DNA from 4 places in the Micromonospora salmantinae genome. Region 2 is predicted to be linked to each of the others. Evidence: riboswitches for the same ligand, from Rfam matches in the RefSeq annotation. Region 2 holds a riboswitch; each other region holds the start of a gene.
The links. Region 2 has a riboswitch for cyclic di-AMP ahead of PSH03_RS22085 (C40 family peptidase). Riboswitches for the same ligand answer to the same signal wherever they lie in the genome.
Positions count from the first base shown of each region.

Region 1: linked by a shared signal. The riboswitch ahead of PSH03_RS24425 (coiled-coil domain-containing protein) and the one ahead of PSH03_RS22085 (C40 family peptidase) in region 2 are both predicted to bind cyclic di-AMP.
Region 3: linked by a shared signal. The riboswitch ahead of PSH03_RS26375 (coiled-coil domain-containing protein) and the one ahead of PSH03_RS22085 (C40 family peptidase) in region 2 are both predicted to bind cyclic di-AMP.
Region 4: linked by a shared signal. The riboswitch ahead of PSH03_RS01835 (C39 family peptidase) and the one ahead of PSH03_RS22085 (C40 family peptidase) in region 2 are both predicted to bind cyclic di-AMP.

Region 1 covers NZ_JAKKFG010000042.1:119,237-126,208, reverse strand. Annotated here, with positions in the region: gene PSH03_RS24435 (HelD family protein) at 1-279, shown strand, start outside; gene PSH03_RS24430 (cation diffusion facilitator family transporter) at 386-1,303, shown strand; cyclic di-AMP (ydaO/yuaA leader) riboswitch at 1,422-1,553, shown strand; gene PSH03_RS24425 (coiled-coil domain-containing protein) at 1,559-2,623, shown strand; gene PSH03_RS24420 (hypothetical protein) at 2,766-3,275, shown strand; gene PSH03_RS24415 (SRPBCC family protein) at 3,428-3,895, opposite strand; gene PSH03_RS24410 (PfkB family carbohydrate kinase) at 4,098-5,060, shown strand; gene surE (5'/3'-nucleotidase SurE) at 5,057-5,884, shown strand; gene PSH03_RS24400 (STAS domain-containing protein) at 5,903-6,265, opposite strand; gene PSH03_RS24395 (hypothetical protein) at 6,651-6,794, shown strand; gene PSH03_RS24390 (hypothetical protein) at 6,964-6,972, shown strand, end outside.
Region 2 covers NZ_JAKKFG010000031.1:22,528-29,499, forward strand. Annotated here, with positions in the region: gene PSH03_RS22055 (ATP-binding protein) at 1-279, opposite strand, end outside; gene PSH03_RS22060 (LD-carboxypeptidase) at 565-1,503, shown strand; gene PSH03_RS22065 (DUF6924 domain-containing protein) at 1,531-1,767, shown strand; tRNA gene PSH03_RS22070 (tRNA-Gly) at 1,817-1,890, opposite strand; gene PSH03_RS22075 (pyridoxamine 5'-phosphate oxidase family protein) at 2,074-2,631, opposite strand; gene dcd (dCTP deaminase) at 2,731-3,309, shown strand; gene PSH03_RS22085 (C40 family peptidase) at 3,383-4,360, opposite strand; cyclic di-AMP (ydaO/yuaA leader) riboswitch at 4,437-4,572, opposite strand; gene PSH03_RS22090 (N-acetylmuramoyl-L-alanine amidase) at 4,808-6,790, shown strand; gene PSH03_RS22095 (C40 family peptidase) at 6,846-6,972, opposite strand, start outside.
Region 3 covers NZ_JAKKFG010000043.1:56,784-63,755, forward strand. Annotated here, with positions in the region: gene PSH03_RS26370 (carbonic anhydrase) at 1-711, shown strand, start outside; gene PSH03_RS26375 (coiled-coil domain-containing protein) at 768-1,787, opposite strand; cyclic di-AMP (ydaO/yuaA leader) riboswitch at 1,792-1,922, opposite strand; gene PSH03_RS26380 (YibE/F family protein) at 2,089-3,459, opposite strand; partial or broken gene PSH03_RS26385 (HAD-IC family P-type ATPase) at 3,702-4,268, shown strand; gene PSH03_RS26390 (metal-sensitive transcriptional regulator) at 4,275-4,571, opposite strand; gene PSH03_RS26395 (heavy-metal-associated domain-containing protein) at 4,666-4,875, shown strand; gene PSH03_RS26400 (DUF8832 domain-containing protein) at 4,889-5,839, shown strand; gene PSH03_RS26405 (heavy metal translocating P-type ATPase) at 5,852-6,972, shown strand, end outside.
Region 4 covers NZ_JAKKFG010000002.1:120,104-127,075, reverse strand. Annotated here, with positions in the region: gene PSH03_RS01845 (CDP-glycerol glycerophosphotransferase family protein) at 1-1,186, shown strand, start outside; gene PSH03_RS01840 (alpha/beta hydrolase) at 1,191-1,937, opposite strand; gene PSH03_RS01835 (C39 family peptidase) at 2,062-2,910, opposite strand; cyclic di-AMP (ydaO/yuaA leader) riboswitch at 3,143-3,283, opposite strand; gene PSH03_RS01830 (hypothetical protein) at 3,568-4,338, opposite strand; gene PSH03_RS01825 (hypothetical protein) at 4,474-4,896, opposite strand; gene PSH03_RS01820 (acyltransferase family protein) at 4,988-6,223, opposite strand; gene PSH03_RS01815 (glycosyltransferase family 2 protein) at 6,523-6,972, shown strand, end outside.

The sequences.
Region 1 (6,972 bases), on a different contig from region 2:
GTGGAGGCCGCCGCCGGCCTGCTGGCCGAGGTGGAGGGGACGGTCGGGGTGATCACGCCGGTCCCCCGCCGGGACGAGGTCGCCGGGTGGCTGGGCGCGCTCGGCGCGCCGAGGTTGCAGGTGGTGACCAGCCTGGAGGCCAAGGGCATGGAGTACGACGGGGTGGTGCTGGTCGCGCCGAGCGAGATCCGGGCGGATCCGGGCGCCGGGGTGCGCACCCTGTACGTGGCGCTCTCCCGGGCCACCCAGCGGCTCACCACCATCGACCCGACCAGCTGACGCGTGCCGACTGCCGCCGGCGCAAGGCGCTGTCCGTACACTTGCACACATAGCGATGTGAGCATACATTTGACCGGGTCCCGACCAGCGGCGGAAGGTGGTTCTCGTGGGCGCAGGTCATGACCACCACCATGGGTCCGTCGCCAATGCCGCACACCAGCACCGAGGTCGACTCTGGGCGGCATTCGGGTTGCTCACCACCCTGATGGTGGTCGAGGCGGTGGCCGCCCTGCACACCGGCTCGCTCGCCCTGCTCTCCGACGCCGGGCACATGTTCACCGACGTGCTCGGCATCGGGATGGCGCTCGCCGCCATCACGGCGACCCGGCGGGCCACCGGCGACCCGCAGCGCACCTTCGGGCTCTACCGACTCGAGGTGCTCGCCGCGCTGGCCAACGCCGTCCTGCTCTCCGGCGTCGCGATCTACGTGGTGATCGAGGCGATCCGCCGCTTCGGCGACCCGCACCAGGTCGTCGCCGGCCCGATGCTCGCGGTCGCCGTGCTCGGCCTGCTCGCCAACATCGCCGCCTTCGCGCTGCTGCGCGCCGGAGCCCGGGAGAGCATCAACCTCCAGGGCGCCTACCTGGAGGTGCTCGGTGACCTGCTCGGCTCGCTCGGCGTCATCGGCGCGGCGCTGCTCATCACCGTCACCGACTGGTGGTGGGCCGACCCCCTGGTCGCGGTCGCCATCGGCGTGTTCATCCTTCCGCGCACCTGGCGGCTGGCCCGCGCCGCCGTCCGCATCCTGGTGCAGGCCGCCCCGGAACACCTCCAGGTGACCGCCGTGCACGACCGGCTCGCCGCCGTCCCCGGTGTCGTCGAGGTGCACGACCTGCACGTCTGGACGCTCACCTCGGGCATGGAGGTGGCCTCCGCTCACCTGACCATGGCACCCGGCGCGGAGGTCGGCGCGGTGCTCACCGCGGCGCGTACGGCCCTGCACGACGACTTCCGCATCGAGCACGCGACGTTGCAGATCGAGCCCGGCGCCGCTTCCGGAGCGTGCGGCTCCATCGAATGGTGACGGAGCCGTAATTTTCCGTGCTGACGCACGCACCGTCCGTCACATTGGCTGCAGCGGCCCCATCCGCACCGGTAGGCTCGGTCCCGGCCTCCACCAGGCGGCGCCCTCCCGGCGCCGGTGGCGGTCGCCGCCTAATCGCCCAACTGGGCGAACCGGGGAACCATGTTCCTGGGGTGTATCCGCGTCAGCGGTAGGGATCTTCCGTCCCGAACCCGTCAGCTAACCCGGTCGGCGGCTGACGGAAGGACATGCGCAGTGGCACCAGCACGACCACCCGCCGCCCGACTGGCGGCACTGATCGTCGCGATGTTCGCCCTCGGCGTCGCGCTTCCGGCCGGCACCGCCTCGGCCTCCCCCCCGACCGGCCTGCGGGCCGCCGCACCCGACTCCGACGAGGAGGGCGGCACCCCGGCGTTGCGCGCCCAACTCGAGGCGGCCAGCAAGGGCTACCTGGACGCGAAGCGCGCCCTGGACACCTCCGTGCAACGGCAGAAGCAGCTCGCCACCCAGCTGACGACCATCGAGGTCGAGATCGGCCAGCGCAACGGCAAGGTCGGCGAGATCGCCGAGGTGGCCTACCGCACCGGCCGGCTCGGTGCGATGTCGGCGCTGCTCAACAGCAACACTCCGGAAGGCTTCATGGACCGGGCGGCCGCGCTGGACGCGGTGGCGGCCAACGAAGACCGGGTGCTGCGCGACCTGCTGAACAGCAAGGACAAGGCCAACCGCACCCGGATCGCCCTGGACGGCGAGATCAACGAACAGCGCAAGCAGGTCGCGGTGATGGCCAAGCGCAAGGAGCAGGCCGAACGGGCCCTGACCGTGGCCACCACACCCAAACCGCAGACCACCGCCGACGGCGGCTCCAACCGGGGCACCTCCAGCGCCAACGCAAAGGCCGCACCGCGCAACTCCGACGGCTCCTGGCCCTCCGAGTCGTGCAGCGTCAACGACCCCACCCCGGCCAACGGCTGCATCACCCCACGCACCCTGCACGCGCTCAACCAGGCCAAGGCCGCAGGATTCACCCGGTACGTCTCGTGCCACCGCCCCAGCGGCTCCGGTGAACACCCGAAGGGCCGGGCCTGCGACTTCGCGGCGCAGAAGGGCGGCTTCGGCGGGGACGCCACCGGCGGCGACAAGACGTACGGCAACAACCTGGCCGCGTACTTCATCCGCAACGCGGACCGGCTCGCCGTGCTCTACGTGATCTGGTACAGGCAGATCTGGCTGCCCAGCAGCGGGTGGAAGTCGTACAGCGGGGCGCACGGCACCCCGTCGACCGACCACACCAACCACGTACACCTGTCGGTCTACTGACCCACGCGTCGTGATGCCTGTGAGTCACCCCGGTGGCTCACAGGCATCACGTGCGTCCGGGGCCGGGCTACGTCGCCGGGCGTACCCCTGATGTCGTCGCTCGTCGGACGACCCGGCAGCGGTCGGCGGGCAGCATCGCGGTATGCCTCGGATCCGACCCAGCACCCGCAAGGCGCTGCTCACCCTGCACCTGGTCACCTCGCTCGGCTGGCTCGGCGCCGACCTGGTGCTGCTCACCCTCGGCATCGCCGTTCAGCGGGGCGCCGACCCGGCGGTGGTCTATCCGGTCACGGCCCTGGTCGGCACTGTGCTGTTCGCGCCGCTGAGCGTCCTGGTCTGGCTGATCGGCGTCGCCAGCTCACTGCTCACCCCGTGGGGCCTGCTGCGCCACCGCTGGGTGCTGGTCAAGCTCGTGCTGACCACGGTGATGGTCGGGCTGGTGCTGTTCCTGCTCACCCCGAACCTGCGTCACGCCGGAGCGGTCGGGGCCGCCCTGCCCGCCCGGGATCGCGCCGACCTGGTCATCGCGCCGGCGGTGTCGACCAGCCTGATGGTCATCGCGACTGTGCTGTCCACCTACAAGCCGTGGGGCCGGCGTCCCGCCACCCGAGCGGCCCGCACAACCCGTGATCGCGCCGCAACAACGATCTAGACGCAACCCCCGCCAAGCACGTCGCGCCCCGCCCTGCCCCGCGATCTTGCACTTACTGTCCCGACACATGTGGCATCCCACCGATATCGACAACCGAAACTGCAAGATCGACGCAGGGGGGCGGCGCGGGGCAGGGCGGGGCGGGGGGCTGGTCAGGCCGGGTTTGGGGGGGTGCCGGTGCGGTCGAGGGCGGCGCCCAGCCGGGTGGCGAGGGCGAGATGAGCGGCCTGGGCCTGGCGGAACGCGTACCGGAACAGCGGCGTCGGCGCGGTCAGGGTGATCTCGACGTCGATGCGGACCAGGCCGTCCGGCTCGGCGCGCAGTCGGGTGTGGTTTCGCACTGTGGTGGCCGGCCACTGGCGGGCCACCATGACGATCTCGTCGGCCTCGTTGATCAGCACGTCCGCGTGGTAGGTGGTCCGGAAGCGCAGCGGACCCGCCGCCAACCGGTCGTTGATCGTGTAGCTGGCCTGGGCGCCGGGCCGGGGCGGCACCCGGCGAACCCGGACGATCAGCGGATGCAGCTCGCCCTGCCGGGTCAGGTCGCTGAGCAACGTTGCCGCCTCGGCGGGTGAGCACCGGGCCTGGACGGTGTAGCTGAAGGTATCGCTGCTGAGCACACCGTCTCCCGCCGTCGTTGGTCGCCCGATCGTCCCGTACCGATGTCTGGCTGGCAACGCCCCGGGCCCTCAGCGCCGCGCGGACCGGGCCGATGCGACGACCCGCCACCACCTGCGCCACTAAGGTCGGTTAGTACAAAATCTTCCGAAGATGCCGGAGGGCGGCCAGCATGAACGGCGACGACCGATGAGCGGGCACGTGATGGTATTCGCGCCCACTCCACAGCTGACGGTGACCGTGGACCAGCCCAACGACCACCCCGAGCTGCACCTGCACCCTGGCGGGCAGGGCGTCTGGCAGGCCCGGATGGTGATCTCCCTCGGAGTCGACGTGGTGCTCTGCGCCGCCCTCGGCGGTGAGATCGGCCAGGTGCTGGAGCCGCTGCTGGTCAGCGAGGGCGTGGACCTCAAGGTGGTGGTCCGTGACTCCGGCAGCGGCGGGTACGTGCACGATCGCCGCGACGGCTCCCGGCAGGAGGTCGCCGACGTGCCCGGGCAGCCGCTGAGCCGGCACGAGATCGACGAGCTGTACAACCTCGCCCTCGGCGAGGGCCTACGGGCCTCGGTGAGCATCCTCAGTGGGCCGAACGAACCGTGGCTGGTACCGGCCGACCTGTACCGACGCTTCGCCGCCGACCTCGGCGCGAACGGTGGCCGGGTGGTGGTCGACCTCTCCGGCGATCACCTCGGTTCGGTGCTGGAGAGCGGGGTGTTCTTCCTCAAGGTGAGTCACGAGGAGTTGATCCGCGACGGCCGCGCCCGCAGTGACGACACCGAGGAGCTGACCCGGGCCATGTACGAGTTGCACGCGGGCGGCGCCGAGACGGTGGTGGTGAGCCGCGCCGACCAGCCGGCGTTGGCGCTCATCGACGGGGAGCTGTTCCAGGTCGAGATGCCCCGGCTGGAGGCCGCCGACCCACGCGGCGCTGGCGACTCGATGACGGCCGGAGTGGCGGCGGTCGTGGCCAAGGGCGGGGACATTCGGACCGCCATCCGCACCGGGGCCGCCGCCGGCGCGCTGAACGTGACCCGGCACGGCCTGGGCACCGGACGACTGGACTCGATCACCGGCCTGGTGGACCGGGTCCGGCTGGTGCCGGCGGACAGCCGGCAACAGGAGCGGACCACCCCGGACGAGTTGGCCGGCCGGGTGGTCGAGCGATGACGCTGCGGGTGTTGATCACCAATGACGACGGGATCGCCGCGCCGGGGATCCAGGCGTTGGCCTGGGCGGCACGGCAGCGGGGCCTGGACGTCGTGGTGGCCGCGCCGATGGAGGAGGCGAGCGGTACCAGCGCCGCGATGAGCGCCATGGAGCGCGACGGGCGAGTCGTCGTGAACGACCACCCGCTGCCGGACCTGGCGGGTGTGCCGGCGTACGGGGTCGCCGGGTCCCCGGGCTTCATCACGCTGATCGCCCTGCACGGGGCGTTCGGCCCACCGCCGTCGGTGGTGCTCTCCGGCGTCAACCGGGGCGCCAACGCCGGCCGGGCGGTGCTGCACTCCGGGACCGTGGGGGCCGCGTTCACCGCCGCCACCAACGGCTGCCGGGCGATGGCGGTCTCCCTGGACGTGCTCTCGGCCGGCGAGGCGACGGCCGCGAGCGGTGGCGCCGCCGTGGACGCCGCAGCCCGGGTACGCGACGCCGAGCGGCACTGGGGCACCGCCGCGCGGGTCGCCCTGGACCTGCTCCCCCGCCTGACCTCCGCGCCGATGGAGAGCGTGCTCAACGTGAACACCCCGGACCTGCCGCACGGGCAGCTGCGCGGGGTGCGGCGCGGCACCCTGGCCAGCTTCGGTCAGGTGCAGATGACGGTGGCCGAGTCCGGCCACGGGTTCGTCCGTACCTCGCTGGAGGAGCCGGGGCAGGCCGCACAGCCGGGCACCGACGTGGCGTTGCTGGCCGCCGGGTACGCGTCGGTGACGGCCGTCCGAGCGGTCACCGAGGCGACCGACATCGACCTGACCGGCCTGGACGAGCAGCCCTGACGGGGACGCCCGGCGCGTTCAGGCGCCGGGCAGCACCTCGGGGGTGGCAGCGCCGGCGAAGTAGGGCTCCGGGGCGCCGAAGAGGCCGAGCAGGCCGGTCACCCAGAGCTGCCGGTGCACGAACCGACTCGGCTCGGTGACCACCAGCTTGACGTCACTGACCTCGGCCGTCTGGAAGCCGGCGACCATGGCGCTGATGCCGACCGAGTCGATGAAGGTGACCAACCTCATGTTGAGTTCGATGCGCAGAGGGCGGCCTTTGGCCAGCACCTCTGCGATCGCTTCGCGCACCTCGTACGCTGTGTCGACGTCGATCTCACCCCGCGGGGCGATCTCCACGACACCACCGGACAGAACCGACTTCACGATCGACAGGCTCACGCGAGCACCTCCACCCGCCCGTCCCCCGGGCGCCTCATCAGTACGCGGGCCGCGACCGAGAGTATTCCTCCGACGGCCTCGGTCGCCACCCCTCGGGATGAGCAATTCGCGGATCCGGGCCCACAAAGCCACCCATATCCGCACTTTTCAGTATCTGATTACTCAAGACTTTTCGTTATCTGACCATCGACGATCGGTCGTGACCGGCCCGCCGCCGAACCAGGGTAGCGGTCCGGGCCCGGCGCGCCCGACAACCGGCCCATGACGTACGCCTGCCCCGTGTGCCGTCGGCGTGTCGCCCACCGCCGGCCGGCGCGACCCGTGCCCCGGTTGCCGACGCGCCCTAGCATCGACCGGGACACCACCGCGACGGAGAGGATCTTCGATGATCAAGCGACTTGCCGGGCTGGCCGGCGTCGGTGTTCTGCTCGCCCTCGTCCTGGCCTGCGGTTTCGGTGGCGGGGGCGACGATGACGACGATGACGACGATGACTTCGCCCGCGGTGTCGCCGTGTCGGCGGTGCGCTGATTCGGTGGCGCGCCGAGTCCCGGCGCGCCGAGCTACCGGTGCTCCGCGGAGGTCGGGGTTTGCGTCCGGCTGACGCGGGGCACTGCGGGGTAGGCGACACCGTGACGCGCTGGAAAGACGCCGAAGTCCGAAGTGGCCGGCGGCTTCGGCACCCGAGGAGGTAACCACGATGTTCGGA
Region 2 (6,972 bases):
GTCAGGTTCGACCATCAACCGGTAGCCGTCCGTCTGTCCCTCGATCGACCCCTCCGGCAGCGCCTTCCGAAGCCGGGAAACCAGGCGGTGCAGGGCGTTCACCGCGTCATTGGGCGGATGTTCGCCCCAGATCCAGTCGACGAGGGTCCCCTTCGGGACCACGTGACCCGGGCTGAGCGCGAGGGCGGTCAGCAGCCCGCGCAGCCGCGCGCCCGGCACGTCGATGACGGTGCCGACGTCCGTGCGAACCTCGAATGGACCAAGCATCCCGACCTGCACCTGGCAGATCCTGCCATGAACACGAAAGGCATCCGTGTCGCCGATGCCCGCTCCGCCGACGGCGGTCGACCACGCCTTCCCGGCCCACTGGCACGCCGGGAGATCCCCGTGGTTCTCCTGGAACGCGTCTCGAAATGAGATGCGCACCGGCTGGCGCACCTGTTGGATCTCGACATGAAGCGTAAGCTTGTTCGTCCTCGAAAGGCACGCCCGGGGGACCACCTCGCGGTGCTCTCACCGTCCTTCGCCGCGGCCGGTGCCTATCCCGGGATCCACGAGCAGGCCATGCGACGGCTCGCCGACCTGACCGGCCTCGTTCCGGTCGAATACCCCACCACCCGCCAGGTGGGCGCGAGCGCGGCAGCGCGGGCGGCGGACATCAACGCCGCCTTCGCGGACCCCCAGGTACGCGGCATTCTCGCCGTCGTCGGCGGCGACGACCAGATCACCGTCATCCCCCACCTGGACGCCGACCTGGCCCGCGCCGACCCGAAGCCGTTCCTCGGCACCAGCGACAACACCAACCTGCACCACTGGCTCTGGGGCCTCGGCATCGCCAGCTTCTACGGCGGGTCCTCCCAGGTGCACCTCGGCCCCGGGCCTGCCGTCGACGACATCCACGTCCGGTCGCTGCGAGCGGCGTTACTCACCGGGGAACGGCTGGAGATCACCGACCCGGGTGAGTCCGAGGACATCGGCATCGACTGGGCAGATCCGCAGGCGTTGACGTCGTTCGGCGAGCGCGAACCGACGGAGCCGTGGAGCTGGTACGGGCCGCCGCGCGCAGTCACCGGCCCCACCTGGGGTGGCTGCCTGGAAGTCATCCAGTGGATCCTGACGGCGGGACGCTTCCCGTTTCCCCCGGAGGTCCTGCACGGCGGGGTGCTGATCATCGAGACGTCGGAGGAGCTTCTCCCCGCCCGCGAGGTCGGCTGGATCGTCCGATCACTGGGTGAACGCGGTCTTCTCAGCGCCGTCGACGCGGTCCTGGTCGCCCGTCCGCCGGTCTCCGACCACACCCGCCGACCCCCGGCCGCGGATCGGGTACGGCTCCGCGAGCAACAGCGCGACACTGTCGTCGACATGGTGGCCCGGTACAACCCCGAGGCGGTCGTCTGCGTCGGGGTCCCATTCGGTCACACCAGACCACAGTGGATCCTTCCCCACGGCGGCCCGGTCACCGTCGACGGCGTGGAACGTCGAATCTTCGCCGACTACCGATAGGGCCTGGCGGCGTGGAGGATCTTCGTCGTGTCCCCTTTGCCGCAACCCGACGACCTCGCCTACAGCGAGGCGACCGTCAAGCAGTTGATCGACGCGAACGCCCCCATCAGTGATGAAGACTGGCTCACCTACCTGTTCGTGGCCGACGCGGCCACGATGACCGACGTCGAACGCCCGCTGCTCGCTGTCGACCTGAGCCGCGAGCCCGCACCTTCCGCGTGCCGCCCCGCTGGTACGCGGACGTCTCAGCCAACCTCACCGTGAACGTCGAAGGCCCCGGCCGGGACTCACGTCCTGACCAGGGCCTTCGCAGTGGAGCGGGTGACGGGAATCGAACCCGCACTGTCAGCTTGGGAAGCTGATGTTCTGCCATTGAACTACACCCGCAAGCGGCACCACTGTACCCGAGTCGTCGAGCCCGTGCACCCAGGTACCCCCGGAGGCCGTAGCTGTCCACACCCCGCTCCGCCCGGGTCGACCCCGGGTTGATCTCGGCGGCGGCGGGCCGGTGCGTACGGCGGTGCCGGCTCCGTTGGTACGGAGCCGGCACCGATGATCTTTGAGCTGTGGTCAGGCGGCCGTGCACTGAACGTCACGGCTGAGGCGGGTCGGGCGCGCCTGCGGGACGGCGAGGGGCGCGGCCACCGCCGACGGGGCGTTTGGGTCGAGCCAGACCCGAACGGCCGGCCGACTCGGCGCGAGGCCCGGAATGCCGGCGATGTGCTGCTCGCGGCGGGTGAGCATGGCCACGTCGACGGTGAACTCGAAGAGCCGCCAGTCGACCTGCGGCTCGGCCCGGGCGCTCTGCGCCAACTGCGCCACCCGGATCGGATCGGTCACCGGACGGGCGCGCCCTGCCACGTACGCCTCGTCGTCACTCTCCTCCGCCGGGAACGAGTGCAGCGCGTAACGGCCGTCACGTTCGAGGTCGCGGCGCTTCGGCGAGTCGATGATGAAGCAGAACAGCCCCTCGGCGGTGATGACCGGGGAGACCGGATGGACGCGGGGCCCGCCGTCGGCGCGGACCGTGGCCAGATAGCCGAAGCCCGGCCCGTACTGCTGGAGGAGAACGCGGATCCCGTCGGCGAGTCGGGGCTCGTCGGCGGCGAATTCGGACCAGGAAGCCATGTGGGCATTCTATCGAACAAATGTACGAGCAGCGACCTCGACGCGCTGGTCACCGGCACCGAATCCGGCCACTTTTGGCAGCGCGGCTATGGTGGTCCGATGCTGCTCTCCGACCGCGACCTGGTCTCCGAGATCAAGGCCGGCACGCTGGGCTTGGAGCCGTTCGAGCCCACCCTGGTCCAACCGTCCAGCATCGACGTCCGACTCGACCGGCTGTTCCGGGTCTTCAACAACCACCTCTACACCCACATCGATCCCGCGATGCAGCAGGACGACCTGACCTCGGCGGTCGAGGTCCCCGACGGTGAGCCGTTCGTGCTGCACCCGGGGGAGTTCGTGCTCGCCTCGACGCTGGAGGTCATCTCGCTGGGTGACCAGCTCGCCGGCCGACTGGAGGGCAAGAGCTCCCTGGGCCGGCTCGGGCTGCTCACGCACTCCACTGCCGGCTTCATCGACCCGGGCTTCTCCGGTCACGTGACGCTGGAACTCTCGAACGTGGCGAACCTGCCGATCACCCTCTGGCCGGGCATGAAGATCGGGCAGCTCTGCATCTTCCGGCTCTCCTCGCCGGCCGAGCACCCGTACGGCTCGGTGGTCTACGGCTCGCGCTACCAGGGCCAGCGGGGGCCGACACCCAGCCGCGCCTGGCAGCACTGGCGGACCTGGCCCACCCGCTGAGGTTCAGCAGCTGGCCCCGAGACGACGAGGGCCCGCCGCGACGGATCGCGACGGGCCCTTCGATCACTCGGGGTCAGCCTGGACGGCCGTAGCTGTGGATCGGGCCGTCGTCGACCTTCTTCATCTTGACCGGTTGACCGGCCTGCGAGGCGTGCACCACCCAGCCGCCGCCGACGTACATGCCGACGTGGTGGATGTCGCTGTAGTAGAAGACCAGGTCGCCGGGGCGCAGGTCGCCCTTGCTGACGTTCTTGGTTACCCGGCTCTGCGCGGCGGCGTTGTGCGGCAGCGACACGCCGGCCTTCGCCCAGGCGGCCAGCATCAGCCCGGAGCAGTCGTACGAGTTCGGGCCTTCGGCACCCCAGACGTAGGGCTTGCCGATCTGCGCGCAGGCGAACTTGACAGCGGTGCCCGCGGCGCCGCCGGGGTAGCTGCCCGGGCAGGGTGCCGGGCGCAGCGGACCGCCGCCGCCACTGCCGTACACCTTGAGGCGCAGCTTCTGCAGGCGGTCGATCTCGTCGTTGATCTGCTTCTTCTTCGCCGCCAGCTGAGCTTCCGTGCGGGTCAGCTGGGCCACCATCTCGTCCAGTGGCGCCTTCTGCGCGGCCAGCTGGTCGCGCAGGTCGGCCACCTGGCGTACGTCCTTCTGCTGGTTGTGCGCGAAGCGGTCGAGCATTTCGAGCTGACCGACCACCTCGCTGGGCGACCGGCTCCCCAGCATCGCGTTGACTGTCGAGACGTTCTCACCCATGTAGGCGCGTACGGCCAGGGCGCTGACCTTGTCCATCGCGGCGTCGACCTGACGCTCCAGCGGGGTGATCCGGGCGGCCAGCGCATCGGCCTGCTTGCGCTTCGCGGCGAGGTCGGTGCGGGTGGCGTTGTGCCGTTCGATGACCGGTTCGAGCTTGTTCCAGTCGGCGTCGATCTGGCGCTCGATCTCGGCGACGGACGGGTCGGCGTGGGCCGCCGTGGCACTGCCGGTCAGAACGACGGCGATGCCGGCCAGCGCGGCGAGTGCGGTGGTGAAGCGGGACCAGCGTGGGCGCGGCACGATCGACGCCGGGCCGGCTGATGCCGACCGCTCGGACGACGGCCGCGGGGCATGGAGTGCCACCGGGGTTCCGTACTCCTTCTTCCTGACCGCCTACCGGGTTAGCTGACGGGTTCGGGCGGGAAGTCGGCGCCCTACCGCAGTGGCTGCGGATTCACCCCGAGGGACCTGGGTCCCCGGTTCGCTCGGAAACGACTCGGCGGTGTCGGTCCGTTACCGCCCGGGCTGGGCGGAGCTGCTGTCGGGCCAACAAATGACCAGAGTAGAGACGTCTGTTACCGATCCGCAACCCGTGCGGCAGTGACACTCCGTACGGATTGAACGAGGCAACCGACCGTGTGTGAAGAATTCTTTCCATCTACTTCGATAGATAGAAAGGTATTGACGCGACCTCCCGGACGGCGCGATGGTGACCTGACCTCACTCCGCGAGAATCTAGGGGGTTCGATGCACCATCCAACCCTGTCGACCGGCTGGCGCGGGCTGCTCGCCGCCACAGTGGTCGCCGCCGCGACCACTGTGCCACTCTCCGTCGGCCCGGCCGCCGCAGCGCCCATCACCGACCGCCAGCAGCAGTACGCCGCAGCGGCCACCGAGTACGGCGTGCCGGCCGTCGTGCTGCTCGGCGTCTCCTACCTGGAGTCCCGTTGGGACACCAACGCCGGTACACCGAGCACCAGTGGCGGCTACGGTCCGATGCACCTGACCGACGCGCGGCACGTGGCCGCCCTACCCGGACGCGGCCACCACGACGCCGGCGCCGAGGACCCACGCGGCGACGACTCCCGCACCGCCCGCGTACCCGCGCCCCGGCCGGTCGAGGCACCCGCGCCATCCACCGCCGCGTTGCAGACCGTCGACGCCGCCGCCACGCTGACCGGCGCCACCCCCGAGGCACTGCGCACCGACGCGGGCCTCAACATCCGGGGTGGGGCCGCGCTGCTGAGCGCGTACCAGAGGGATCTGGGCGCGCCGGTCGGCGCGGACACCGACCCGGCGGCCTGGTACGGCGCGGTGGCACGCTACTCGGGCGCGGACAGCGCCGACGCCGCGGCGGCCTTCGCCGACGAGGTCTTCACCACCATCGGCGCGGGCGAAGCCCGGGTGACCGACGACGGCCAGCGGATCACCCTGCCGGCCCGCGCGGTGCGGCCCGAGCGTTCCTGGCTGGACCGGCTGGGCCTGCGCCGGCTGGCCCGCCCGGACGGGGTGGAGTGCCCCCGCACCATCTCCTGCGAGTGGATCCCGGCGCCCTACGAGGCGTTCGGCGACGGGGACTACGGCAACCACGACCTCTCCGACCGGCCCGCGCGGCAGAAGATCGAGTACATCGTCATCCACGACACCGAGGCGAGTTGGGCCACGACCCTGCAACTGGTCCAGGATCCGACCTACGTGAGCTGGCACTACTCGCTGCGCTCCGTCGACGGGCACATCGCCCAGCACGTGAAGACCAAGGACGTCGGCTGGCACGCCGGCAACTGGTACGTCAACGCGAAGTCGATCGGGTTGGAACACGAGGGCTTCGCGGCGCAGGGCACCTGGTACACCGAGGCGATGTACCGGACCTCGGCGAAGCTGGTCCGGCACCTGGCGATGCGACTGGGCATCCCACTGGACCGCCAGCACATCATCGGCCACGACAACGTGCCCGGCACCATCCCCTCGACCGTGCGGGGAATGCACTGGGATCCGGGCCCGTACTGGGACTGGACGCACTACTTCGACCTGCTGCACGCACCTCGACTGGACACCGGCACCCCGGCCACCGGAATGGTCCGGATCGACCCGGACCACACCACCAACCAGCCGGCGTTCACCGGCTGCGTCACCCCGGGCGTGCCCTGCGCGCCACGCGGCTCCTCGGCGGTGGTGCTGCGCAGCGCACCGTCCGCGGACGCGCCGCTGGTCAACGACGTCGCGCTCCGCCCGGACGGCAGCCCGAACACGATGGCGGTGTCGGACCACGGAGCCCGGGCGTCCGCCGGGCAGACGTACGCGCTGGCCGGACGGCAGGGCGACTGGACGGCGATCTGGTACCTCGGGCAGCGGGCCTGGTTCCACAACCCGGCGTCCGCGCCGACCGCCAGCTGGACCGTCGGCGTCGTGGCCACGCCGAAGCCCGGACGGACCACCGTTCCGGTCTACGGAAGGGCGTACCCGGAGCAGTCCGCGTACCCGGAAGGGGTGCTCTACCAGGCGATCTCGCCGCTCCAGTACACCCTGGCCGCCGGGCAGCGGTACGCCGTCGGCGCGGTGCTGGCCGGCGAGTACTACCGGGCCAGCACGTTCGACGGCTCCTCGCCCGGCGACTGGACGGTGATTCGCGGCAAGAACCGGTACGCGCAGATCCAGTTCGGCCACCGGATCATGTACGTCGACCTCGCCGACGTGCAGCTCTTGCCGTCCCCGGTCGGCGCCCCCCGCTGAGAACCACGACGGCCCCCGGTCGGTGACCGGGGGCCGTCGTGTCGCGCGAGGTGGATCAGCCAGGTCTGCGGAACCCGGCGACGGGCATGGTGTTGATGCTGGACACCTGCACCGGCTTACCGGCACGTGGCGCGTGCACCATGGTGTTGTTGCCCAGATACAGCCCGACGTGACTCAGGCCG
Region 3 (6,972 bases), on a different contig from region 2:
GGTCAGCCGGGTCCGCAGCGGACCACCGACCGGGCCACCGCGCTCAGCGAGCCGACCCGGGCGTACGCCGAGCTGGTCGCCGGCAACCGGCGCTTCGTCGATGGCGCCCCACGCCACCCCAACCAGGATGCCGGGCACCGGGCCGCAGTGGCCGACGGGCAACACCCGTTCGCGGTGATCGTCGGCTGCTCCGACTCGCGGCTGGCCGCCGAGATCATCTTCGACCGGGGCCTGGGCGACCTGTTCGTGGTTCGCACCGCCGGGCACACCGCCGGCCCCGAGGTGCTCGGCAGCGTCGAGTACGCGGTGACAGTGCTCGGCACCCCGCTGGTGGTGGTGCTCGGCCACGACTCCTGCGGTGCGGTGCAGGCCGCCCGGGAGTCCGCCGCGACCGGTACCGCGCCGAGCGGCCATCTGCGCGCGGTGGTCGACGCCGTGCTGCCCAGCCTGCGCCGCGCCACGTCCGAGGGCGTGGACGACATCGACGGCATCGTCGACATCCACATCGCCCAGACCGTCGAGACGTTGCTCGGGCAGTCGCCCGTGCTGGCCGACGAGGTGGCGCGGGGGCGGTGCGCGGTGGTGGGGGTGTCCTACCGGCTGGCCGCCGGAGCGGTGCGCACGGTGGCCGCCGTGCCGGCCGGCTTCGCGACATTGGAGCCCTCGGCCTCGACCGAGTCGACCGAACCGGCCGCGCCTGCCACCGTCTGACGCGACGAGGGCCGCTCCGCGTCACGCGGAACGGCCCTCGTCGGGGATCGTGCGGGTCAGAGCAGCGACATGTGGACGTGGTCGGTGTGGTTCGACGGCCCGCTGTACGAGCTCCAGCCGGTGGCCGGGAACCAGATCTGCCGGTTCCAGATCACGTAGTAGATGCCGAGCCGGTCGGCGTTACGGATGAGGAACGCGGCGACGTTGTTGCCGTACGTCCGGGTGTCGTTGTTGTGCCACGGGGAGAACCCGCTCTTCTGTAGCGACCAGTCGCAGGCGCGGCCCTTCGGGTGCTCCCACGGCCCGCCGGGGCGGTAGCAGCCGACGAACCGGTTGAAGCCGGCCGCCTTGACCTCCTTGTACGCGTGCAGGGTGCGCGGCGTGACGCAGCCGGACGTGGTGGGGTCGTTCTCGCTGCACGACTGGGGCTTCCAGTCACCGTCGGCCGTGCGACCCGGGCCGATCTTCGCGACCTTGGAGGTGGCATCCACCAGGCCGCCGGTGAAACCCTTGCCGCCGACGAGGGAGAGCGCCTTGTCGGCCTCGCTCTTGCGCTTCGCCATCAGGGCGGTCTGCTTCTGCTGCTCCCGGACCTCGGTGTCGAGGGCGAGCTTGGCCTGCTCGGCGCGGGCCTTCACCTCGTTGACCTCGGAGAGCTTCTTCTCGTTGACCATGTTCATCTCGTCGAGCATCCCGGCGCGCTGGACGAACGAGTCGGGAGCGTCGCTCTCCAGCAGCATCGCGACAGCGCCGATCCGGCCGGTCCGGTACGCCTGGGCGGCGATCCGCCCGACCTGCGGGGCCAACGCGTCCAGGTCAGCCTTGGCCCGGTTGACCTCCGCCGCCAACTCGCTCTGCCGCTTCTTGGATTTGTCCAGCTTGGACTTTGCGGCGGAGTAGTCGCGGTTGGCCTGCTCGATGACGTCGTTGAGCAGCTTGGGCTCGCCGTCCTCCTCGTGCCCGGACGGTGTGGGGTTCGTCGGGGCGGCGTGCGCCGGGAGCGGCCCGGCGAGCACGGTAAGTGCGGCGATCACGGCCACCACGGGAGTCAACCAGCGGCGTAGGGGTGCCGTCACAATGTTCCCTTCCGTCGACCGCCGACCGGGTTAGCTGACGGGTTCGGGGCGGAAGTGGCCCCTACCGCTGACGCGGATTCACCCCAGGCACCTGGGTCCCCGGCTCGCCGGTTGGCGATTGGGCGGTGGCACCGCAGGCGCCGCTTCGCGCCTTCATCGGTAACCGGCAGCGAGGTTACCCGAGAGTCGACCGGCTGAGCTATGCCTGGATGCCGACCAAAAGCGTCATTTCGCCATAGCGTTGAGTGACCAGTGACGCGGTTCTCAGGGTGGATGCCCGATCTGGTCACGCTGAGGAGTGTCACCATGCCGTATCCGTGCTCCTGTTCGACTCCGGCCACCGGTCGGTGGCCTCTGATGGGGGTGCGGTCCGCGTCCGGTCCGGCTCGTCGGAGCCGGCCGTACGCGGTGAGCTGAGTGCGGCCAGTGCCTCGCTGCGGTCCGGCTGGGGCCGGGGCGCGGGAGCGTCGGTGGACGCCGTGCCATCGGTACGCCCGGCGGCGGTCACCACCGCGGCCAGCCCGGTGGTCAGCGGCACGGCGGCGATCAGGCCGAGGGTGGCGACCGCGCTGCGGACGATCTCCTGCGCGAGGAACTCGCTGGTGAGGATCTGCCCGATCGGCCGCGAGTCGGCGGTGAGCAGGAGCAGCAGGGGCAGTGACGCGCCCGCGTACGCCAGCACGATGGTGTTGACGGTGGAGGCGATGTGCGCGCGGCCGACCCGGGTGGCGGCACGGTACAGCTGCAACCGGGTCAGCCCGGGGTTGGCGTTCGCCAGTTCGGTGACGGTGGCCGCCTGGGTGACCGTCACGTCGTCGAGCACCCCGAGCGATCCGATGATGATGCCGGCGAGCAGCAGACCGTGCAGGTCCACGTCGCCCTGGAACATCGACAGGGTGGTGGCGTCCTCGCTGCCGAAGCCGGTGAGGTGGGTCGCGGCCGTGGCGATGGTGGCGAGCACGCCGGTCAGCACCAGGCTGCCCAGGGTGCCGAGCACCGCGACCGAGGTCTGTGCGGTGACCCCGTGGGTCAGATAGAGCACCACGAACATGATCAGGGCCGCGCCGACCACCGCCACCAGCAGCGGTGACCTGCCCGCGCTGATGCCCGGCAGCACGAAGGTGAGCAGGATGGCGAAGCTGGCGGCCAGCCCGGCGAGCGCTGCCAGACCCCGCCACCGACCGAACGCGACGATCGCGGCCGCGAAGACCACCGCCAGCCACACCATCGGGGTGCCGCGTTGGTGCTCGGCGATGTTCCAGTTGCTGACGGTGGGCTCGATCGGATCGGCCAGTTCGACCAGGACGACCTCGTCGCCGACCTCGACCCGGGGTGCGCCGGGCCCGTCGGGCACCGGTGTGCGCACCTGCTGGCCGGCGGTCGGCCCGTCGTCCACCCGGACGTCGACAGTGCCGCACCGCCCGTCGCCGACCCTCGGTGTGCCCTCCGGAACCGACGGCACCGGCGGGCACGGCTCGCTCACCACCCGGGTGACAGTGCCGGGGTAGCGCGGCACGTCCGCACCACCGTCGGTCTGCGGTGACCCGCCGCGCGGCCAGAGCAGCACTGCGGCCAGCACGGTGGCGACGAAGAGGGGTACCACCGTCACGACGAGGATCCGTCGCACCCGTGGTGGGGCGGACGGAGCGGGGTGAGTGTGGTCGGCGGCCAAGGTGAGACTCCCAACGATCCGGTGCGGGATACGGGTCAGCGGGCCGGGCGGTTCACCGTTGCGGTGGAAACGCGGCGGACGGCGGGGCGGATCGCTGCCTGACGACCGCTTGATCACGGACGGTCAGTGCTCGGCCCGGTCGGCCGGGGGCGCCGCCACGACGTGGCGGCGCCGGTGCCCGACTGTGCAGCGGCATTCGGAGGGCCATCGTGGGAGATGCTAGCCAGCCCTCCCGGGGGTTGCAGGTCGTGGCGGAGTGTCGGGCGGCCGAACCGCTCGCGCGGCGGTCTCCGAGGCGGCATGTTGGAGCCGCCCGGCCGGTGGCCGAGGCGGTCGCCGCCGACCTCGGCTTCCGACCTGGGGTCGACGAGGTCTTCGCCGAGGTGCTGCCGGCGGCGAAGGACGATCGGGTGGCCGAGCTCCAGCGGCGGGGGTTGGTCGTGGCGATGGTCGGTGACGGGGTGAACGACGCGCCGGCGCTGGCCCGGGCGGACGTGGGTATCGCGATCGGCGCGGGCACCGATGTGGCCATCGAGTCCGCCGGGGTGGTGCTGGCGTCCTCGGACCCGCGCGGGGTGGGTGCCGTGGTCCGGCTGTCCCGGGCGTCGTACCGGAAGATGCGACAGAACCTGGCCTGGGCGGCCGGCTACAACGTGGTGGCGCTGCCGCTGGCCGCCGGGGTGCTGGCCTGGGCCGGCGTGGCGTTGAGCCCGGCGCTGGCCGCGGTGCTGATGTCGGCGTCCACCATCGTGGTGGCGCTCAACGCGCAGTTGCTGCGCAGGGTCCGTCTCGACCCCGCGCCGGACTGAGCCCGGTCAGCCGCGCTTCATGAGCCGGCCGACCGCCGCCATCATCTCGGTGGCCATCTCGTCGGCCCGACCCTCGGCGGCGCCCTCGTGCATGCAGTGCCGGGCGTGCCCGTCGAGCAGCCCGAGGGCCACCTTGTCGAGGGCGGCCTGGATGGCGGAGATCTGGGTGAGCACGTCGATGCAGTAGCGGTCGTCGTCGACCATCTTCTCGATGCCCCGGACCTGCCCCTCGACGCGGCGGAGCCGCGCGAGCAGCTGGTCCTTGCTGGCGGTGTATCCGCGGATCGGGGTGGGTGCGGTCATGTCGACAAGGATAGCGTACCCCCAGGGGGTATGGTACGGTCGGTTCTGTTGAGATACCCCCACGGGGTACCGGTACCGCGAAGGAGACGATCCAATGGTCAACACGACGTACCAGGTGCAGGGCATGACCTGCGGGCACTGCGTCAGCGCGGTGAGCGCCGAGGTCGGCGCCATCGCCGGCGTGCGTGACGTCCAGGTCGACCTCGCGGCCGGCCGGGTCATCGTCAGCAGCGATCAGCCACTGGACACCGCTGTCGTCCGAGCCGCAGTCGACGAGGCCGGCTACGACCTCGTCGACGCGTGATCGGCGGGCCGACGTGCGCACCGTGACGAGACTGGCCGGGTTCGCCGTCGGCCTGGCGGCGATCTTCGGCGCCACCTACGGGATCGGCCGGGTCGTCGACACCGCCCCGGTCGCCGAGAGCCGGCACGACGATGCCGCCACCACCCCGACGGCGGACGAACGGGGCGGGACGGCCGACCGGCTCCCCGGCGGGCTGCTCGTCTCCGACCGGGGCTACACCCTCGAACCGGTCGACGCCCCGGCCGACGAGTTCGCCTTCCGGATCGCCGGCCCGGACGGCCGCCCGGTCACCCGGTACGACGTGGCGCACGACAAGCAGATGCATCTGATCGTCGCCCGTCGGGACCTCTCCGGCTTCCGTCACGTCCACCCCGAGCTGGCCCCGGACGGCACCTGGCGGGTCGACACCCCGCTGGCCGGCCCCGGGCAGTGGCGGGCGTTCGCCGACTTCACCCCGACCGGGGGCGAACCGCTGACCCTCGGCGTGGACGTGACAGTCCCCGGCGAGTTGACCGAACGGCCGTTGCCCGCTCCGGCGACCAGCACCACCGTCGACGGCTACACGGTCACCCTGACCGGAGCGCCGCAGCCCGGCCGCACGTCGTCGCTGACAGTGACCGTCAGCCGGGACGGTCAGCCGGTCACCGACCTGGAGCCCTACCTGGGCGCGTACGGGCACCTGGTGGCTCTACGTCGGGGTGATCTGGCGTACCTGCACGTGCACCCGGACGGAAAGCCCGGCGATGGGCGCACCCGGCCCGGTCCTGCCGTCACCTTCCTCGCCGAGGTGCCCTCGGCCGGCAGCTACCGGCTCTACCTCGACTTCCAACACGGCGGGCGGGTGCACACCGCCGAGTTCACGGTGGTCGCCGGCGCTGCCCCGACCAAAGGGGCCCCCACCCCGAGCGGGCCCGCACCGACCGGCGGGGCCGACCACGGCACCCCCGGGCACGGACACAACTGACGGGACCAGAAGATGACCACCACCAGCAGACCGCTGCCCGAGGCGCCGAACCGGATCGAACTGGCGATCGGCGGGATGACCTGCGCCGCGTGCGCCGCCCGGATCGAGAAGAAACTCAACCGGATGGACGGGGTGAGCGCCACTGTCAACTACGCCACCGAGAAGGCGACCGTCCGGTACGCCGACGGCGTCACGCCGGACGACCTGATCGGGACCGTGCAGAAGACCGGTTACACGGCGGCGCTGCCGGCCCCGCCCAGCGCCGAACCCCCGGTGGACCCGTTGCGGGGGCCGCGTACCCGGCTCTGGGTGTCGGTGGCCCTGAGCGTGCCGGTGGTCCTGCTGGCCATGGTCCCGGCCTGGCAGTTCGACTACTGGCAGTGGTTGTCGCTGACCCTGGCCGCCCCGGTGGTGGTCTGGGGTGGGCTGCCGTTCCACCGGGCCGCCTGGACCAACCTGCGGCACGGCGCGGCCACCATGGACACCCTGGTGTCGCTCGGCACCCTGGCCGCGTTCGGCTGGTCGCTCTGGGCGCTCTTCCTCGGTGACGCGGGGATGCCCGGCATGACGCACCCGTTCAGCTTCGACATCACCCGGACCGACGGCGCAGGCAACATCTACCTGGAGGCGGCCGCCGGGGTCACCGTGTTCATCCTGGCCGGTCGCTTCTTCGAGGCCCGTTCCAAGCGGACTGCCGGCGCCGCACTGCGCGCTCTGCTCGACCTCGGGGCCAAGGAGGTGACGGTGCTGCGTGACGGCGTGGAGACCCTGATCCCCGTGGACCGGCTCGCCGTCGGTGACCGGTTCGTGGTCCGCCCCGGGGAGAAGATCGCCACCGACGGGGTGGTCGACGAGGGCACCTCCGCTGTCGACGCCAGCATGCTCACCGGTGAGTCGGTGCCGGTCGAGGTCGGCCCGGGTGACGGCGTGGTCGGCGCCACGATCAACGCGGGTGGGCGGCTCATCGTCACCGCCACCCGGGTCGGCGCGGACACCCAGCTCGCCCGGATGGCCGACCTGGTGGAGCAGGCGCAGAGCGGCAAGGCGGCCGTGCAGCGGTTGGCGGACCGGATCTCCGGGGTCTTCGTGCCGATAGTCATCACCCTCGCCGTCGGCACTCTCGGTTGGTGGCT
Region 4 (6,972 bases), on a different contig from region 2:
CGCCGGTGCGGTCGCGCTGGACCTGGCCCGGCGACGGTTCCGGCCACGGTCCGGCGGCGGGTCGGTGGCCGCCGCGCTGCGCCGGCACCAGCCGGAGTTCCTGCTCTACTTCTCCGCGCCTCCCGGCTCGGAATACCAGGTCACCATGTGGCTGCCGTACCTGGAACGGATCGGCCGGCCGTTTCTGGTCGTGCTGCGTGAGCCGGAGTTCCTGGCCCCGATCGCGGCGGCCACCGACGCGCCGGTGGTCTACTGCCCCACCCTGGGGGCGATGGACGAGGCGTTGGTGCCGAGCCTGCGGGCGGCGTTCTACGTCAACCACGGTGCGAAGAACAGCCACTGCGTCCGCTTCACCCAGCTCACCCACATCCAGCTGCACCACGGCGACAGCGACAAGGCGCCGAGCGCCAACCCGGTGTCGGGGATCTTCGACCGGATCTTCGTGGCCGGGCAGGCGGCGATCGACCGGTACGCCCGCGCCGGAGTGCAGATCCCGGCGGACAAGTTCGTGGTGGTGGGTCGCCCACAGGTCGAGTCGATCGAGGTGCGCCCGGAGCCCGCGCGAGGGTTGGCGCACCCGACCGTGCTCTACACGCCGACCTGGACCGGGCACCACGCCGACGCCGACTACTGCTCGCTGCCGGTGGCCGAGAGCCTGCTGCGCCGGCTGTTGGAGCGCGGCGCGACGGTGATCCTGCGAGCCCACCCGTACACCAGGCAGAACCCGGCGTCGGCCCGCCAACTGGGCCGCCTGACCGAGCTGCTCGTCGCCGACCGGGCCCGCACCGGCCGCCAGCACGTGGTCGGCGCGGCGGCTCGGGAGCTGAGCCTGACCGAGTGCGTCAACTCCGCCGACGCGCTGGTCTCCGACGTGTCCGGCGTGATCTCGGACTTCCTCTACTCCGGAAAGCCGTACGCGGTCACCGACATGGGCGACGAGGGTGACCGGTTCGTGGAGCGGTTCCCGCTGGCCGGGTCGGGTTACGTGCTGCGCCGGGACATGTCCAACGTGGACGAGGTACTGACCGCCCTGCTGGACACCGACCCGCTGGCCGAGGCCCGCTGGGCCACCCGCCGCCGCTACCTGGGTGACTTCCCGGCCGAGGCGTACGCCGAGGCGTTCCTGACCGCCGCCCGCCGGGAGCTGGCACCGGCTGGGACACTGACCGCGTCCACACCTGCCTGACCGCTCAGCGGTACGGGTCGAGCAGCGCCAGCACCGCCGCCGGGTCCTCCACGTGCGCGTTGTGCCCGAGGCCGGGCAGCGTGGCGACCGGTACGCCGTACTCCTTGAGCTGTTCGTCGGTGACCATCGGGTCGTTCTCCCCGCGTGCCAGCAGCACCGGCACGTCGGTCGCCGCGAGCAGCGCGGCCAGGTCGGGCTCGCCGACGGCGAAGGCGGCCGGGTCCATGGCGAGGCGCCACCGGCCGTCGACCTGGCGCAGCCCGGCGTCCACCACCGGGTGGTCCGGCGAGACCAGGCCGGCCAGCCCGGAGACCCGCAGGTAGCGGCGAGCCGCCTCGGTGCGGCTGGCGAACCAGCTCACCGGGCGGGCGGCGACTTCGGCGGCGCGGGTCAGCTCAGCGGGTGACCAGAGTGCCTTGATGCCCAGCCCGACGACCGCGTCCACCGGCGTTCCGGCGTCGCGGGCGGCAAGCGCGAGACCGACCACCCCGCCCAGCGAGTGCCCGAGCACCACCAACCGGTCGTCGGGGGCGAGCGCCTGCGCGACCTGCTGGGCGAAGCCCGGGAAGGAGTACGACGGCAGCGGCGACGCCCAGCCGTGGCCGGCGAGGTCCGGTGCCAGCCACCGCCCGGGCCAGTGCTGCTCGAGGTACGGGGCCCAGGGCAACCACACGTCCCCGGTCGCTCCCATGCCGTGCAGCAGCAGCAGGACCGGCCTGCGGCCGGCGTGACCACCCGTCTTCTCCACCACGGCCGCAGTCTCCCACGGTTCACGGTCGGGTACGAGAGCCGTCGATGACGGGACCACGCGGACAGACGCCGCGGGCGCCGGCCCCTTGTGGAGGACGGCGCCCGCGGCGGTCAGCGTGCCCGGGTCAGGCGGAGTAGCCCCGGCTGGTGATCCAGTTGGCCAGGTCGATCGTGGTGATCCAGTACGACGGGTCGGCCGGGTTCGCCGAGTCGGCGATGCGTACGGTGCGGCCGTTGTCCTTGTAGCCCACGACGGCGATGTAGTGCCCGCCGCCGTAGGAGTGCCAGCCGCCGTCGGTGTCGGTGGCGTCGCCGACGACGTTGGCCACCACGCCCCGGCCGTCGGTGATGGCCTTCACCACGTCGGCCTGGAGCCGGTCCATCTGGGCCGGGCTGGGCGCGCCGGGGAACATCCGGGTCCGGTACGGGGAGCCCTTCACCTCGGCGTTGAGCACCCGGGTGGTGTCCTCAGCCGAGTTGGTGCCCATCTCGGTGGTGCCCAGCTCGGCGCCGAGCTCCTCCTGGGTGCGGTCGATGCCGGCGGCGCTGAGCGCGTTCCGGGTGGCCGCCGGGCCGCAGTTGTAGTAGGTGTTCTGCGCCTCGTAGTCGTAGTCGAGCACCTTGGTCGCGGGCGGCTTCGGCCGCTCCGGCTTCCGGGTGAGGTCCGGGTTGCTGCTGGCCTTGGCGGCGGGCGACGCGGCGCTGGTGGCCGGGGCGGCAGTGGTCGGTGCGGCGCTGGCCGAGGGGGAAGCCTCCCGAGCCTCGCCGCGGGAGGCGGCGACGTCGCTGCGCATCTCGGCGACAGTGGTCGCGGTGCGCTGGCCGGCCGGGGCGTCGTCGGCAGTGGTGAGCAGGGCGCCGGTGGTGGTGGCGATCGCGAGGGCCGCGGCGGAGGCGGCGACGATCTGGTACGGGCGCTCGGTGGCGAGGCGGCGGAGCTGACGCTGCAGGGTGTGCTTCACGGGGTCCTCCACGGATCGGGGGGAGAGCGGCACACCGGGGCCGGACCGGTATCCGGGCAGGCGCCAGCGCGCGGACCGTGGTCCGCGGATGGTGAACCGCTCAGGGGAACGCTCGGCGTGGCCGGGCGGGGAAGGCGATGACCCGGGGGTCAGCTCACCGTCACTGGACGGATGAGCGGGTGCACCGCCGCGCCGTGGAGGCGAGGGAACAACCGAGGGGTGGAAAGGTGCTGCACGAGGATGGGACTCCTTCCGACACCGCCTACCGGGTTAGCTGACGGATTCGGGCGGGAAGACGCCCTACCGCGGGCCGTGGCTCGCGGATTCACCCCGGACTTACTGGTGGGTCCCCGGTTCGTTGATCACGATTAAGCGGGTCGGTGCGGCGTCGCGTCTTGCGATCGGTTACCGCACCGGACGGGACGACACTACTGGCGTCTCAACGCCCTGCCAAGCCAGGTTCACCTGCGTAAACCCCAATTGGCGCGACAATTTCTGCGCGTATTGCCGATGATGTGACTCGATGGGACAACCGGTTACGGCGACGCCTGCGGGCGACAACCGGACAGGCCGCAAAGAACGCGGCCACAATCGCGGGATCAATGCCGCCGATCGCGTCGGACGTCCGATTTCCCGATTGGGTGACCGGCCTCACATCACGGATTGGGCTCAACCCACCCGGGCCGGGCGCCACAGTGCCACGACGGCGGGACGCAACGCCCCGGCCACCGTGCGGCGCGCGGGTACCAGGGTCGGGCGGAGCCGGGCTGCCGCCGCGTACGCCTCCTCGGCGAGGGCACGAGCCGACTCGGCGGCCAACTCCGCGTCACGCCAGGCGGCCCGCTCACGGCCGGCGGCCACCTGGTAGTCGGCCAGCCGCGCATCCCGGACCACCCGGCTGATCAGCACCTCCTGCTCGACCGGGTGCCGCCGGGGATCCCAGCCGCGCCGATGCCCGAACACGTCGCCGAGCTGCGCCATGGTCAGCTCCCCCCGCCAGTACGCAGCCATCACCGCCCGGTGCAGATAGCGCTCCCGGGCGGCGTACTCGGCGGGGGTGTGCGGGGTCTGCGGGGTGGGCAGCGCACCGGCGCCAGCGAAGCGACGCGCTGCGGTGTCCGCCTCGTCGTACCCGATCCAGGCCCGCTCCAGCTGCTCCTGAGCAGTCAGCCAGGCGGCACGCCGCCGCTTGGCGGTGGTGGCCGCGCCGGCCGCGGCGACGGCCACCTCCTCGGCGTAGCGGCGCAGGTCCACGGCCTCGGCGGCGGCCACCTCCCGAGGAGTGGGCCCGGCCGGGAGCGGGTCGTCAGTGGGCCGGTCCCGTTCGGGGCGGGCGGCCAGCACGGAGAGCAGGCCCAGGGTCAGCAGGAACAGCGTCGACCAGATGGCGGCGGCCCGCGGCACCTCGGTCACGAACTGGTAGAAGACGACTGTCTCCATGGTCGGCACCTCGGGGAGGATGAGCAGTGCGATGGGGAGCCGCGCCGATCAGCGGGCCACTGTGGGCCACGGGTCGGCGGGTCAGGGAGCGGGTGGGTCGACAGGGCACGGTGGCGGGACGGTCGTCCCGGTGGCTCAGCGCCCGGGTGGGGCCCGGGAAGCCCGACCGCTCGTACCGTCGAGGAGGGGCAGCCGGCCGAATTCGGCCGCGCGGACCGGCAGCACGCCGGCCGCGATGGCGCCCTGATCATCGGGGAGCGCCACCGGCGTGTCGACCGACCATGTCGGGACCGACTCCTCGGCGGCCTCCGGCGGTATCGCCGCGGCCGGGCGGGCAGCACCGGGTGCCGCGGAGTGCCGGCAGGAGGCCGCCAGCGGGCCGGCGGCGACAGAGGCCGGCACCGCGCTCGACGTCGGCACCGGGCCGGGTGTTGCCGTGGTGGCCGTGGCCGGGCCTGCGCCGAGCGCCAGGGCCGCGACGACGGCGAGGCTGGTCAGCACCCGAGTCGCCCAGCGCGCCACCCACCACAGCGGACAGGTGAACGCGACCGGAAGCACGCCCCAACGCTACCGTCGCGCCGAGCCGGGCGCACCGACCACGGGCGTGTCGGATCGCGCCGCGCCGACCCGTTGACCAGGGTGGACGTTGTCAGCGCAGGTCGACGTACGGTGATCGCCCGCCGGCCTGACCGACCTCGTCGGCAGGTCCGTCGACCTTGCCGCGGGCGCTGCTCGCGGGGTCCCGTGCGTCGTCGTCGCCGGCCGCGCGTTGTCGGGGAACGGGCGCCGGACGGGCCGCACGGCGCGGCGCGAGCCGGCGCATCATCGGGGTTTCGACGAAGCGGTGCAACAGCCCGGCGAGGATCAGGTTCGCCGCCAGGAAGCCGAGCACCACGGCCGGGCCACGCCAGCCCGCGAAGCCGATCCCCCAGGTCCCGCTCCAGCGCAGCACGCTCGTCATCACCAGCACGTGCACCAGGTAGAAGGCGAACGAGACCTCACCGAGCCAGACCAGCGGCCGGGACCGCCACGGCGAGCGCCGACCCCGCACGTCCGCGTCCGCGGCCGCGGTGATCACCAACAGGTACGCGACCGCGAGCAGCGTGGTCCACAGCTCGGCGCGGATCCACTGCGCGGCCGCCACCCAGGTGACCAGGAAGATCCCGCTGGCCACTGTCAGACCGGGACCGCGCCACAGCCCCCGGCGCATCAACTCGGCAGCCACCGCGCCCAACCAGAACTCCAGCGACCGTACCGGCGGGAAGATCTGGGTGAACCACCAGCGGCTCACCTCCGGCACCAACTCCTGCGCCGGCCAGAGCGCGAGGATCAGCAGCGGCAGCGCGACGATCAGCGTCCAGAGCAGCTTCGGTCGGGCCCGGCGCAGCAGCGGCAGCGCCAGCGGCAGACAGAGGTAGAAGAAGAACTCGCAGGACAGCGACCAGCTGACGGTGTTGATGCTGTAGAACCAGCCCGGCCGGGGGTCCCACGCCTGCAACAGCAGCAGGTTCTCCAACGCCGCCGCCGGCAGGACCGGGTCGGCGAACCACCAGGCGACCACCAGCGTCGCCGCGAACAGCACCAGGTGGTTCGGGTAGATCTTGGCGATCCGTCGCCGCCAGAAGGTACGCCGGGAGTCGCCCTCGCGGGCCGACCAGACCAGCACGAAACCGCTGAGGATGAAGAAGAACTGCACCCCGGAGAGACCGAGGGTGAACAACGCGTCGATGACGGCCTTGTAGTCCGGCTCGGCGATGATCCGCATGGTGCCGGCGTGAAAGCCGAAGACCAGCAGAGCGGCGATCCACCGCAGCCCGGTCAGCGAGGGCAGCCGGGGCAGGGCCGGTGCCGGCCGGGCGGCCGACGTCGCGGCGACGCTCGTCATGCCGGGATCCCGGCGCTCGGCAGGGTCACCAGCACGGTCGTAGCCTCCTCGTCGCGGCGTCGGACGGCGCGACGGCGACGCCCACGACGACCCGGCAGGGCCGCACCGAGGCACCCTACCGGGTCACTCCCGGGTGAACCGGACGCATCCCACCCGCCCCGCGAGCCCACGTTCCCCGGGCCGGAAACCGACCACCGGCCCGGCGTTAACCTTCCGCTGGGCTGGAGTTCAGAGAGTCCACCATCGGCGGCAACGTCAGGTTCCGGGGCCGGCCACCCGGGTCGTCGAAGGTGGCGGACGTGGTCAATGAGCCGACGCCCGCACCGCTGCTGAGCATCGTCGTGCCCGTCTACGGCGTTGAGGCGTACCTGTACCAGTGCCTCGAGTCGATCCGGGCCGACATCCCGGTGGGCGAGTCGGACACTGTCGAGCTGATCGCCGTCGACGACGCCTCCCCGGACGGCTGCGGCGACATGCTCCGCTCGTACGCGGTCAGCCGCGACGGCGTGCGCGTCGTGCACCTGAGCAGCAACGTGGGTCTGGGGCTGGCCCGCAACGCCGGGCTCGACGTGGCCACCGGCCGGTACGTCTGGTTCGTCGACAGCGACGACTGGTTGCCACCGGGCACGATCGCGGCGGTGCTGGACCGGCTTCGCCAGCACCAGCCCGACGTGCTGATGCTCGACCACCTGCGGGTACACGAGGACGGTCGGCGGGAGATCGACGCGAGCAGCCCGCTGCTACGCGGG